Regions from separate parts of the Streptomyces sp. NPDC088746 genome, predicted to be linked through region 2. Evidence: riboswitches for the same ligand, from Rfam matches in the RefSeq annotation. Region 2 holds a riboswitch; each other region holds the start of a gene.

Region 1 (3,259 bases), on a different contig from region 2:
ACCGCGAGTCCGGCCCCGCACACCGCGGCGAGCAGGGTGCGGGGCATGCGCAGGTTCCAGATGATGCCGTCCCGGATCGGGGTCAGCCGCCCGTCTCCCAGGCCGAGGTGCGAGGCCACCGCGGACCAGACGTCCGGGACGGAGATACGGGCGGGTCCGATCGTGACGGCGACCGCGACGGAGAGGAGGAGCAGGGCGACCCCGGCGCTCCACAGGACACCGTCGCGCAGGATCAGGGCTCCGGGGGCCGTCCGGACCGCGGGCGGCTGCTCCGCCCGTACCTCCGGGGCGCGTTCGGTCTCCGTCACCCCGCGAGCCCGAACGAGCGCAGACCGGCCGCGACGCGCTCCACGCCCTCCACGGTCCGGATGGTCGGATTCATCGCCTGGCCGCTCAGCAGGACGTACCGTTTGTGCCGGACGGCGTCCATGTTCTTCGTGGCGGGGTTGGACTCCAGGAACTCGATCTTCTTCGCCGCGCTCTCGGCCGTCTGCGACTTCCGGGTCAGGTCCCCGATGACCAGTACGTCGGGGTTCCGGTCGGCGACGGTCTCCCAGTTGATCTGGGGCCATTCCTCGTGCGTGTCGTCGAAGACGTTCTTCGCGCCGAGCTCCTCGGTGATGATGCCGGGGGCGCCGCAGCACCCGGCCAGGTACGGGGCCTCGGAGTTGGCGAACCAGTAGAGCATCGTGGTGCCGGACGCGTCGATGTCCGCGGTCGCCCTGTCGACGCGGCCGCGGAGGCTCTTCACCAGCTTCTCGCCCCGTTGCGGGACGCCGAACACCTTGGCCAGGTCGCGTACTTCGCCGTAGACGCGGTCCATGGTCAGGGGCTCGGAGCGGGAGCCGTCGCTGCTTCCGGTGTTGTCCTTGCCCGCGCAGTCGGAGGGTGCGAGGTACGTCGGTACGCCGAGCTCCTCGAACTGGTCGCGGGACGCCACCCCGCCCTTGCCGAGGGTGGACTCGAACGAGGCGCTGACGAAGTCGGGTTCCTCGGCGAGGACCTTCTCGGAGGAGGGCTGGTTCTCGGCGAGGCGCTTCACCGTGGATTCGTCCTTCTCCAGGCCCTTCATCACCGGGTCCGTCCAGGTCGCGGTGGCGGCCAGCCTGTCGGCGAGGCCCAGGGAGAGCAGGATCTCCGTCGATCCCTGGTTGAGGGAGACGGCGTGACGCGGTGGCGAGTCGACTCTCACCGTACGGCCGCAGTTCTTCAGGGTCACGGGGAAGCCGTCGCCGGCGGCGTCCCGTGCTGCGCCGTCAGGGGTGCTTCCGCCTCCCCCGCAGGCGGTCAGAAGGACGACAAGTCCCGCGATGAGCAGGGCTGTTCGGCGTGCGGTGCTGGCTATGGGCGGCACGGAGTCCTCGGCATTCTCTGGGCTCATGCGCGGAGCCCGTACGGAGTTCCGCTCCCGGTGCGGAAGCGGTTGCCAGCAGGTCTTCGGACTCGGGTTCGTCCGGACGAGGCGCCTTCCCGGTGCACCCGAGGGTTTCCCAGTGGCTGTGGCCCCGCCCGTCCCCCTCACCGCTGCGCGTCAGCTCCGGATTCTCACCGGATTCCCTGACTCCACGTGGAGTGTGACTGGCGTCTGCAAGCTATCACGCGGCGCGCCGGCGGCCTCGGGGGCCGTCGCCGGTACGGCGGGGGCTTCTCCCCCTCCGTACCGGCCGGCCGTCGGGCGGGTCAGCCCTTGGGGCGAACCGATTCGCCGCCGTCGTCCTGCGGCTTCCCGCCGCGGCGGGCGAGCACGGACGTGGTGCCCCAGTAGGCGAGCAGGACGGCGCGCAGTCCCAGGATCTCCAGGTGCTCGCCCAGGCGGCAACAGGCAGCCCGCCCCTTGCTTCCGGCGCTCATCGGGCGCCCGCCGGGCGCGTGTTCCACGGGCCCCCGGGGTCGTCGTACGCGTCCGCGTAGCCGGGTCCGGCGATCGGCCAGTCGGCGAGGAGTGCCTCCGGCAGCGCGAAGGAGTCGGCCAGCTCCGGGGCGTGCGCGGCGACGGCCGTGAGGAGCTCCTCCACGGCCTCCGGCAGGGCGTCCACCTGAGAGGCGCTCAGGAGGCCGGCGGCCAGCAGGTCACCGCTGTTGCGTGACACCCATTCTAGGGCGAACAGCCGCTCCAGCTCCCCGAGCCGGTCCCTGGCCGCCCCGTCGGGCAGCGTCGCGCGGGCCTCCGCGTAGGCCTCGGCGGCCTGCCGGTACGCGTAGGCCTCGACCCCGCGCAGGGCGGGGCCGGAGGCCGCGTTCCACCGGCCGAGGGTGTCGGCTTCGGGCGCCCGCAGCGCGCGGGTCCTGGCCCGGGCGAACCAGATGTCCTGGACCGAGGTGAGGAGCCGGCCCAGGAAGTACGGGTCGGAGAGGTCCCCGGGGTGCGGGGCCCGGTCCCGGGCGGCGTCACCGCCGGGCTCGGCGGCGAGGAGCATGTCGGCCGCCGCCTTGGCGTACAGGGCGATGTTGTCGCCCTCCGCGGTGATGGCCCCCTCCACGCCCGTGACGAGTTCGGTCATGCCGTTGTTCTCCAGCAGCGCCTGCGCGCCGCAGCGTTCACGGCTCTCGACGATGACGTCGCGGGCCCGCCAGGTGATCCACGCCTTGGCGACATCGACCAGTCGTACCGCGTCCGTCCGGGCGCGCTCGTCCGTACAGGCTTCCCAGCGTTCCTGCGCCCTGCGGTACAGCAGACTCATGGCGAAGACCATGGCCATGGCCGAGGCGAGCGGACCGTGGTGCGTCCGGTGGGCGTTCACCGGCACCGGTGGGGCGCCCCGGGAGCCGGAGATCATCCGGTGGCCGCCGTAGCGTACGGCGACCGCCAACGTCGCGCGGGCCGAGCCCGCCGCGCAGGCGCTCATGGAGATCCGGCCGGGGGTGACCCGCCCGATCGAGGTGAGGAAGCGCCGCCGCCTGTCCCCCGGTCCCGTTCTGAACTCCCCCGGCGCGTCGCCCTCCTCGGCCGGCCCCAGCAGGGCGTCCCGTGCCACGAAGAGCCGGTCGAACGAGGTCAGGCAGTGGTCCACCGGGCTGCCCATCCGGGCCGGGAGCCGCCGCACCCGGACACCGGGCAGCGCCTGCGCGTCGTCGGTGAGCGGCACCAGGAAGAGCCGTACCCCGTGGTCGGAGCCGTCGGCCACCAGGCGGGCGGCGACCAGGCCGGACTTCGCTCCGCCCGCCGGGCTGGTGTTGGGCATGAACTTCTGCGCACCCGGGTTCGGGGTGTGCAGGACGAAGCCGTCCCGCTCACGGTCGTAGGTGGCGGTGGTCTCCA
Region 2 (3,259 bases):
GGATCCGCTGGTCCGTCGCGAGCTCATGGCCACCCTGACCGCGGAGGCCGCCCAGCACGGCACCACGGTGCTGGTCTCCTCGCACATGCTTGCCGAGCTGGAGCACATCTGCGACTACCTGCTCGTCATCGCGAACGGCGGTCTGCGCCTCGCGGGCGAGGTGGACGAACTGCTCGCGGCACACGCGCTGTTCGCCGGCCCCGGGGACGGCTCGTCCCCGGTCCCCGCGCCGCACAGCGTCATCGGACCGCACAACGAGGGCCGGCCGGGCGTCCTGGCCCGGCTCGGCGGACCGGTCGAATACGGCGGACAGGCCGAGCCTCCCACCCTGGAGGAGCTCCTGCTCGCCTACCTGCGGTCACCCGACGCGCCTGCGCTGATCGCCCCCGGCGCCCGCGTCGGCGACATCCACGACATCATCGCCCACGACCGCACGAAGGCTGTGACCGCATGACCACGCTCACTCACGACCCGGCCCGTACAGTGCCCACCGGACCCGCACGCAACCACTGGATCCCCCGGCTCGGCGGCCCGGTCTGGCTCGTCTGGCGCCAGCACCGCGCCGCGTTCTGGACGCTCATCGCCGCCACGCTCCTCGGCGTGCTCGTCATGGTCTGGCTGCGCGGGCAGACGATGGACTTCCTGGCCGCCCAGGACCCGACCTCGCGGAGGCCGGGAGGGCTGCCGCCGGAGTTCGAGACCCATGTCGACCGTCTGCACAGCATCGGGAGCTACCTCAGCTACATCCCCGTCCTGGCCGGTGTCCTGCTCGGGGCCCCGCTCATCGCCGGCGACCTGGAGACCGGCACCGCCAAGCTGGTGACCTCGCAGTCCGTCAGCCGACTGCGGTGGCTCGTCACGAAACTCGCCGTTCCCGCCGCGATGCTCGCTCTGTCGACCGGCGTGCTCACCGCCGTGCTCACCTGGTGGTGGAATCCGATCAAGGGGCTTTCCGACGCCCTCATCTGGACCTCCTTCTTCAGCGTCACGGGGGTCGTACCGGTGGCCTACGCCCTGCTCACGTTCACCGTGGGCGTGGCGGTCGGCCTGCTCCTGCGCCGCACGCTGGTGTCGATGGTGGTCACGCTCGGCATCGTCGTGGCGATCGGGTTCGTCTGGGACGAACTCTGGCGGAGCCTGGGACACATCATGTCGGTCAGCACCGACAAGGGCGTCGGGCCCGGTGCGGTACGGCCGGAGCTGCCTGCCCAGGCTGAGCAGCAGGGACAGGGCACGTACTTCCTCACCAGCTCCGGGGACCGCCTGGAGTGGACCACCTGCCTCGACCAGATGGAGAACGACCGGGCGCACACCGCCTGCCTGGAGTCGAAGCACGTCATCGGCTGGTCCCTCGACTATCTCGACGTCTCCCAGATGCAGACGATGCAGTGGCTCGGAGCCGGCGTCATGCTCGCCCTCGCCGCGGCCGTCGCGGCCTTCGTCATCGTCCGGGGCCGCAAGCGGCTCCTGTGACCCGTGGCCCCCGGGGTCCCGACGGGACGGCCGGCCCGCAGACCTGCCGCGCCCCGCGCAAGGCCGAAGGGCCGTGACGGTGGCCGCCGCGGCCCCCCGCGCCGTCCGTCGCCGCCGTCGGCGCGGGCGTCCACCGGCCCCGCCCGGCCGGGCGGGTGGACGCCCTCGGTGACCTCAGGCCCGCTTGTCATCGTCCCCCACCTGGCACTACTGTCGCCACGCCTTGGTGAACGGGAAATCGGTGTGATGCCGGTGCGGCCCTCGCCACTGTGATCGGGAAGTCCGGCTCCGGCCCTCGCGGGCAGCCACTGGGTCCTTGTGACCCGGGAAGGCGGAGTTCGGGCGGTGGTACCCGTAAGCCAGGAGACCGGCCAAGGCACTTCAACCATCCACGAGGTGCTGGAGAGGGTCTGCTGAGCCATGCACATAGCCGAGGGTTTTCTGCCTCCGGCGCACGCGATCGCCTGGGGTGTCGCGTCCGCGCCGTTCGTCGTCCACGGAGTCCGGTCACTCACGCGTGAAGTCCGGGAGAACCCCGAGAGCACGCTGCTCCTGGGGGCTTCCGGGGCCTTCACGTTCGTTCTTTCCGCATTGAAGATCCCCTCCGTCACCGGGAGTTGCTCGCATCCCACGGGCACGGGGCTGGGGGCCATCCTGTTCCGCCCGCCGATCATGGCGGTCCTGGGCACCATCACCCTGCTGTTCCAGGCGCTCCTGCTCGCCCACGGCGGGCTGACCACGCTGGGCGCCAACGTCTTCTCGATGGCGATCGTCGGGCCCTGGGCGGGGTACGCGGTCTACAGGCTGCTGCGCCGGTACGACGTGCCGCTGATGGTGGGGGTGTTCTTCGGCGCGTTCGTCGCCGACCTGTCGACGTACTGCGTCACGAGCGTGCAGCTGGCGCTCGCCTTCCCGGACCCGAGCACCGGCTTCCTGGGCGCGCTCGGCAAGTTCGGCTCCATCTTCGCGGTCACCCAGATCCCGCTGGCGGTGAGCGAGGGGCTGCTGACCGTTCTGGTCATGCGGCTCCTCGTGCAGTCCAGCAAGGGTGATCTGACCCGGCTCGGCGTGTTCCTCGCCGGCAGGCGGGACCGGACCAGGACGGCCGAGACCGAGGCGGTGGCCCGATGAACAAGAACACGAAGATCAACGCCCTTCTGCTGCTCGTCGTGGCCGCGCTGGCCGTCCTGCCGCTGGCCCTCGGCCTCGGCGACGACGAGAAGGAGCCGTTCACGGGCGCCGACGCCCAGGCCGAGACGGCGATCACCGAGATCGATCCCGGATACGAACCCTGGTTCTCCCCGCTGTACGAACCACCGTCCGGGGAGATCGAGTCGGCGCTGTTCGCGCTCCAGGCCGCGTTGGGCGCGGGTGTACTCGCCTACTACTTCGGCCTGCGCCGCGGGCGCCGTCAGGGCGAGCTGCGCGCGACCACGCAGCAGGACGGCTCCGGCGCCGGGGAGCCCGCGGCCCGGGAGAACTGAGCGAACGTGCTGCCGATCGACGCGGCGGCGCACAGCAGTCGCTGGCGCCGCCGCCATCCCGTGGACAAAGCCGTACTGGGTCTGGGACTCACGGTTCTGGCGATCTCGCTGCCGCCCTGGCCCGGAGCCGCACTGGCCCTCCTCACCGCCGTCGCCGTGCTGCTGGGGCCGGCCGGTGTGCCCGCCCGCCAACTCTGGCGGGCCTACCGGGTTCCCCTGGGTTTCTGTGCCACCGGGGCGGCCACACTGCTCGTACAGGTCGGCGGGCCGGAGGGACTCGTGACCGTGGCGGACGGGGGGCC
Region 3 (3,259 bases), on a different contig from region 2:
GCCGGTGTGGACGAGACCTCCCCGTCCGACTACACGGCGGACGCGGGCGACCCCGGCGTCAAGGTCGAGCTCCCGCCGGCCACGGCGGGCGCCCCCGGCGGCCACTGACCCCACAGCCGTCGCTCCGAGGCAAGACGTCCGTCCCGGCAGGGTCCTCCCTGCCGGGACGGAGTCGTGTCAGGGCCGGCCCCCGGGGCCGTCGGCCTCCGGAAACGGGGCGCGCCGCGCCCGGCGGCCGGGGCAGACTGCCGCCCATGGACGTATCGATCAGGCCGGCCCGGCCCGCTCAGTTCGCGGAGCTGGGCGAGATCACCGCGCAGGCGTATCTGGACGACGGACTCCTGGACTTCGGCGCCGACGACCCCTACCTGGAACAGCTCCGCGCGGTCGGGCGGCGGGCCGCCGAGGCCGAGGTGCTGGTCGCGCTGGACGCCGACGGCCGGTTGCTGGGCGGTGTCACCTACGTCGCGCCGGGCAGCCCGTGGGCGGACATCGCCGGGGAGGGCGAGGCCGAGTTCCGGATGCTGGCCGTCTCGCCGGAGGCCCGTGGGCGGGGCGCGGGCGAGGCGCTCGTACGGGCCTGTGTCGAGCGGGCACGGGCCGCCGAGGGCGTCTCGGGGATCGTCCTGTCGACGGCCCCGGCCATGCACGGCGCCCATCGGATATACCGCCGCCTCGGCTTCGTACGGACTCCCGAACGGGACTGGTACCCGCTGCCGGAGCTCGTGCTTCTGACCTTCCGTCTGGAGCTCTGACCCTTCACGACACAAGATGTGGGGGCTTCTTCAATCGGCAGCCCCCACATGTATGCTCGACCTCGCTGTCGCCGCAGGGGAATCCGGTGAGAATCCGGAACTGTCCCGCAACGGTGTGATCGGCGTGCTTCGCGCACCCCGAAGTCCGAAGACCTGTCGACAGTGCGCCCGGCTCGACCGAACCGGGCGCCGATACGTCCGGGCCCCGCGGAGGGCCGGTGGACGCCGTGCGCCGTGCTGCCCTTCCCCGGGCGCCGCCGTGCCCGGCTGCCCCGCTCCCGCAGGCCCTGAGCCGAGCGAGGGATAGCCCCAGTGACCATCGCGCCAGCCGACCCGGTTTCAGCCACGGAATCCGAAGGCCGCACGACCGACGCGCCCGGGACCGCACTGCTGCGGACCCTGACCGGCCTCACCGCCGATCTGCCCGACACCGACCCCGGACGGGTGGCCGCCGCCGCACTGCGCGGCCGCAACGCCCGGTCGGACGAGGCCGAGCTGCGCTCGCTGGCCACCGAGGCCGCCGCCGGCCTGATCTCCGAGGACCCCGCCTACTCCCGGCTCGCCGCCCGGCTCCTCACGCGGGCCATCGCGGACGAGGCCGCCGGCCAGGGCGCTGTCTCCTTCTCCGCGTCGGTCGCCGTCGGACACCGCGAGGGCCTGATCGCGGACCGAACGGCCGAGTTCGTCACGCTGCACGCCGCCGCCCTCGACGCGCTCGTCGACCAGGCGCTCGCCGACGGCGCCGACGACCGCTTCGGTTACTTCGGGCTGCGGACCCTGCACAGCCGGTACCTGCTGCGCCACCCGCTCACCCGCGACGTCGTCGAGACCCCGCAGCACTTCATGCTGCGCGTCGCCGCCGGGCTCGCCGAGGACACCTCCGAGCGGGCTCTGGAGGAAGTGGCCGCGCTGTACGGCCTGATGAACCGGCTCGACTACCTGCCCTCCTCCCCCACCCTCTTCAACTCGGGCACCCGCCACCCGCAGATGTCGTCCTGCTACCTGCTGGACTCGCCGCTGGACGAGCTGGACTCGATCTACGACCGCTACCACCAGGTGGCGCGCCTCTCCAAGCACGCGGGCGGCATCGGGCTCTCGTACTCCCGCGTGCGCGCCCGGGGTTCGCTCATCCGCGGCACGAACGGGCACTCCAACGGCATCGTGCCGTTCCTGAAGACGCTCGACGCCTCGGTCGCAGCGGTGAACCAGGGCGGCCGCCGCAAGGGTGCCGCGGCCGTCTACCTGGAGACGTGGCACGCGGACATCGAGGAGTTCCTGGAGCTGCGCGACAACACCGGCGAGGACCAGCGGCGTACGCACAACCTCAACCTGGCGCACTGGATCCCGGACGAGTTCATGCGCCGCGTCGACGCGGACACCGAGTGGTCGCTGTTCTCCCCGGCCGACGCCCCCGAGCTCGTGGACCTGTGGGGCGAGGAGTTCGACGCCGCCTACCGCGCCGCCGAGGCCAAGGGGCTGGCCCGCAAGACCCTGCCGGCCCGTGAGCTCTACGGCCGGATGATGCGGACCCTCGCCCAGACCGGGCAGGGCTGGATGACGTTCAAGGACGCCTCCAACCGCACGGCGAACCAGACCGCCGAGCCGGGCCGTGTCGTGCACTCCTCGAACCTGTGCACGGAGATCCTCGAAGTCACCGACGACGGCGAGACGGCCGTCTGCAACCTGGGTTCGGTCAACCTGGGCGCGTTCGTCGCCGACGGCACCATCGACTGGGAGCGGCTGGACGCCACCGTCCGCACGGCGGTGACCTTCCTGGACCGCGTGGTGGACATCAACTTCTACCCGACCGAGCAGGCCGGCCGCTCCAACGCCCGCTGGCGCCCGGTGGGCCTGGGCGCGATGGGCCTCCAGGACGTCTTCTTCCAGCTGCGGCTGCCCTTCGACTCCCCCGAGGCCCGCGCGCTCTCCACCCGGATCTCCGAGCGGATCATGCTCGCCGCGTACGAGGCCTCCTGCGACCTGGCCGAGCGGTCGGGCCCGCTGCCCGCCTGGTCCGAGACCCGCGCGGCCCGGGGCGTCCTGCACCCCGACCACTACGACACCGAGCTGAACTGGCCGGAGCGCTGGGACGCGCTGCGCGCCCGGATCGCGAAGACCGGCATGCGCAACTCGCTGCTGCTCGCCATCGCGCCGACGGCGACGATCGCCTCGATCGCCGGGGTGTACGAGTGCATCGAGCCGCAGGTCTCCAACCTCTTCAAGCGCGAGACGCTCAGCGGAGAGTTCCTCCAGGTCAACGCCTACCTGGTCGACGAGCTGAAGAGGCTCGGCGTCTGGGACGCGCGGACCCGTGAGGCGCTGCGCGAGGCGAGCGGCTCCGTGCAGGGCTTCGCCTGGATCCCCGAGGACGTGCGGGCGCTGTACCGCACGGCGTGGGAGATCCCGCAGCGCGGCCTGATCGACATGGCGGCCGCCCGTACCCCGTTCCTCGACCAGAGCCAGTCGCTCAACCTGTTCCTGGAGACGCCGACGATCGGCAAGCT
Region 4 (3,259 bases), on a different contig from region 2:
GATCTCGTAACCCTCCACCGGCTCCCCGAGCGCCGACCCGACGGGCCGCCCCAGGACCTTCTCCCGGCCGAAACGGACGCGTACGGGCAGCAGCCCGAGTCCCTCGACCAGTCCGGCCCGCGACTCCACGTCGTCCTCGATCCGCTCGCCCAGCACCTGGAACCCTCCGCAGATGCCCAGCACCGGGCGGCCCTCCGCGGCACGCCGGGCCAGCGCGTCGGCCAGCCCCCGCTCGCGCAGCCACGCCAGCGCCTTCACGGTGCCCCGCGTCCCGGGCACGATCACGAGGTCCGCGTCGACGAGCTCCTCCGCCCGGTCCACGAACCGCACCACCACACCCGGCTCGGCCGCCAGCGCGTCCACATCGGTGAAGTTCGACATCAGCGGCACGGCGCACACCGCGACCCGCAGCACGTCCTCGCCGTGCGGCGGCGCCACGACCGACTCGCGTACGGTGCCGCGCATCGAGACCCGCAGCCCGTCCTCCTCGTCGATGCCCAGCCCGTGGGCGTACGGCAGCACCCCGTACGTCCGCCGCCCCGTGAGCCCGAGCAGCATGTCGAGACCGGGTTCCAGCAGCGACACGTCACCGCGGAACTTGTTGACGAGGTATCCCGCGACCAGCGACTGGTCCTCGGGGCTCAGCAGCGCCGTCGTGCCGAAGAACGAGGCGAACACACCGCCCCGGTCGATGTCGCCGACCACCAGCACGGGAAAGCGCGCCGCCCGGGCGATGCCCATGTTCACGATGTCCGTGCGCCGCAGATTGATCTCGGCAGGACTGCCCGCCCCCTCGCAGATCACGGCGTCATACGTGCCCCGCAGCTGCTCCAGACAGTCCACGACCGTCCCCAGCAGCGCCTCCTGGCGACCGCCGTGGTAGCCGCGGGCGCTCATCTCGCCCACCGGCTTCCCCATCAGGACGACCTGGCTCGACCGGTCGCCGCCGGGCTTGAGCAGCACCGGGTTCATCAGCGCGGACGGCTCCACCCGGGCGGCCTGCGCCTGCATCGCCTGGGCGCGGCCGATCTCCGCCCCCTCCCGGGTGACGAACGAGTTCAGCGACATGTTCTGCGCCTTGAACGGCGCGACCTTCACCCCCCGGCGCACCAGCCACCGGCAGATCCCCGCCGTGACGACGCTCTTGCCCGCGTCCGAAGTGGTCCCCGCGACCAGCAGCCCGCCGCTCATCCGACTCTCCGTCCCATGGCCGACCGCCCCGCCGCACACACGACGAGGGCCAGCACACTCACCCGGCGCGACAGCCGCACCGCGCGTTCGATGTCCGTGACCCGCACGTCCCGGCCGGCCCCGCCGTTGAGCACCGGCCGGTGCTCGACCCGCCCGCCGTACGCGAGCGTGCCGCCGAGGCGTACGCCGAGCGCCCCCGCGAACGAGGCCTCCACGGGGCCCGCGTTGGGGCTGGGGTGCCTGCCCGCGTCCGCCCGCCACGCCCGGACCGCCTCGCGCGGGCGGCCCCCGGCGGCCACGGCGAGCACGGCGGTGAGCCGGGCCCCGGGCCAGCCGGCGATGTCGTCGAGCCGGGCCGACGCCCAGCCGTAGCGCCGGTAGCGGGGCGACTTGTGCCCGACCATGGCGTCGAGCGTGTTGACCGCCCGGAAGGCGACCAGCCCGGGCACCCCGCCGAGCGCGCCCCACACGAGGGCCCCCACGACGGCGTCCGAGGTGTTCTCGGCGACGGACTCCACCACGGCGCGGGCGATCTGCTGCCCGTCCAGTGCCTGCGGATCACGGCCGCACAGATGCGGCAGCCGCTCCCGGGCGAGCTCGATGTCCCCGGCGGCCAGCGCCCCGCCGACGGCACGCGCCTCGCGGCCCAGTGAGGTGCCCCCGACGACGGACCAGGTGGCGGCGGCGGTCAGCGCCACGGCGGCGGCGGGACGGTTCCGGACGGCACGCGCCGCCAGGGCGGCGGCGCCCGTGGCGCCCCCGGCGCAGACGAGCGTGTGCAGGGCGCCCCAGCCGCGGTGGTCACGCCACAGGCGGCGCTCGGCGCCCGCCGCCGCACGCCCGAAGGCGGCGACGGGGTGGCCACGCCGGGGATCACCGAACAGCAGGTCGCCGATCAGGCCGGCGGCGGCTCCGTACGCGAAGATGCGGTCGGCTCGCACCGCTCAGCCGGCCGTCGCGCCTCGGAGGACCTTCGTGACAGGTGGTGAAGCGACCGACGCAGGGCAGCCAGGCATGGCGTATGTCCTCACTCAGGGTCCGCGCCCTGGTTCGACGTGACCGGCGACGAGAGTCTCCTGGCTTCCGGATCCGCAGTTCCTCCGGCCTTCCAGCCCGCGGTGGCGGGCCGTGACTTCCGTGTGGAGGCTGCTCCCCGGTGACAGTGGCGGGACCGCGCCGGATTCGCACCGGCTTCCTCTCCTGTCGCCGTAAGGCCGGCAGGCACATGTGTGCCGGTCGGCCTAAATGGCTCCGGCAGTCCACCATGCCCCGTGAATGCCCGTCAACCTGCCGTTGACCTGCGAGGCTTCAATGTGCTCAGACGCACACCGGGCCGGACACACGTGGTGTGTCCGGCCCGGGCGGAAGTCCGCGGGGGAGCGGTCAGGCGACGATCAGATAGATCCCGTACGCGACCGCCGCCGCGCACAGCCCGAAGCAGGCGTACGCGCCGGTGCGCACCAGGCCGTTGGCACCGCCGCCGCCCTGTGCGGTCGACGTCTGCCGGGCCATGCCCGTGATACCGAGGGTGAAGAGGCCGACCAGCGCGACGGTGACCACGAGGCTGACGCCGAAGACGGACGCGAGAGCTGCCCAGTCGATGTTCATGCGGATCCGTCCTTACACCGTGGCCGGGTCGGCCGGGGTTCCGGCCGTCGTGGCCGGGGCCGAGATGGTGGTCTTGAGCTCCGGTACGAGGGCACCGGCGGGCGGCGGGCTGACCGCGGAGATGGCGGTGGTGACGACGCCCGCGGGCTCGGCCTCCGCGTTCACGTTGGTGTGGTCGACCGGCTTGCGGCGCGACAGCAGCCAGATGGCTCCGGAGCCCGCGACGAGGAGGACGGCGACCGCCCCGACGCCCCAGGGCCCCTGCTTGGTCAGGAACTCGGCGCCCGCGCCCATCAGACCGGCGGCCGGCAGGGTCAGGCCCCAGGCGACGAACATCCGGGTGGCGGTGGACCAGCGGACCACGCCTCCCTTGCGTCCGAGACCCGCGCCCATGACGGCACCGGAGCAGGACTGCGTGGTGGAGAGGGAGAAGCCGAGGTGCGAGGAGGCCAGGATGACC

Evidence for each region. Region 2 has a riboswitch for cobalamin ahead of ACIP63_RS35795 (energy-coupling factor ABC transporter permease). Riboswitches for the same ligand answer to the same signal wherever they lie in the genome.
Region 1: another riboswitch for cobalamin. It lies ahead of ACIP63_RS15910 (ABC transporter substrate-binding protein); the one in region 2 lies ahead of ACIP63_RS35795 (energy-coupling factor ABC transporter permease).
Region 3: another riboswitch for cobalamin. It lies ahead of ACIP63_RS12090 (ribonucleoside-diphosphate reductase subunit alpha); the one in region 2 lies ahead of ACIP63_RS35795 (energy-coupling factor ABC transporter permease).
Region 4: another riboswitch for cobalamin. It lies ahead of ACIP63_RS00300 (cobalamin biosynthesis protein); the one in region 2 lies ahead of ACIP63_RS35795 (energy-coupling factor ABC transporter permease).

Annotation. Positions count from the first base shown of each region.
Region 1 covers NZ_JBIVLA010000003.1:309,225-312,483, forward strand. The annotation lists gene ACIP63_RS15905 (FecCD family ABC transporter permease) at 1-308, opposite strand, end outside; gene ACIP63_RS15910 (ABC transporter substrate-binding protein) at 305-1,381, opposite strand; cobalamin riboswitch at 1,411-1,598, opposite strand; gene ACIP63_RS15915 (hypothetical protein) at 1,681-1,851, opposite strand; gene ACIP63_RS15920 (acyl-CoA dehydrogenase) at 1,848-3,259, opposite strand, start outside.
Region 2 covers NZ_JBIVLA010000012.1:137,140-140,398, reverse strand. The annotation lists gene ACIP63_RS35805 (ABC transporter ATP-binding protein) at 1-454, shown strand, start outside; gene ACIP63_RS35800 (ABC transporter permease) at 451-1,473, shown strand; cobalamin riboswitch at 1,659-1,864, shown strand; gene ACIP63_RS35795 (energy-coupling factor ABC transporter permease) at 1,894-2,604, shown strand; gene ACIP63_RS35790 (energy-coupling factor ABC transporter substrate-binding protein) at 2,601-2,957, shown strand; gene cbiQ (cobalt ECF transporter T component CbiQ) at 2,964-3,259, shown strand, end outside.
Region 3 covers NZ_JBIVLA010000002.1:992,572-995,830, reverse strand. The annotation lists gene mctP (monocarboxylate uptake permease MctP) at 1-108, shown strand, start outside; gene ACIP63_RS12095 (GNAT family N-acetyltransferase) at 255-755, shown strand; cobalamin riboswitch at 796-931, shown strand; gene ACIP63_RS12090 (ribonucleoside-diphosphate reductase subunit alpha) at 1,068-3,259, shown strand, end outside.
Region 4 covers NZ_JBIVLA010000001.1:55,767-59,025, reverse strand. The annotation lists gene ACIP63_RS00305 (cobyric acid synthase) at 1-1,191, opposite strand, end outside; gene ACIP63_RS00300 (cobalamin biosynthesis protein) at 1,188-2,132, opposite strand; cobalamin riboswitch at 2,261-2,390, opposite strand; gene ACIP63_RS00295 (hypothetical protein) at 2,575-2,799, opposite strand; gene ACIP63_RS00290 (anion permease) at 2,812-3,259, opposite strand, start outside.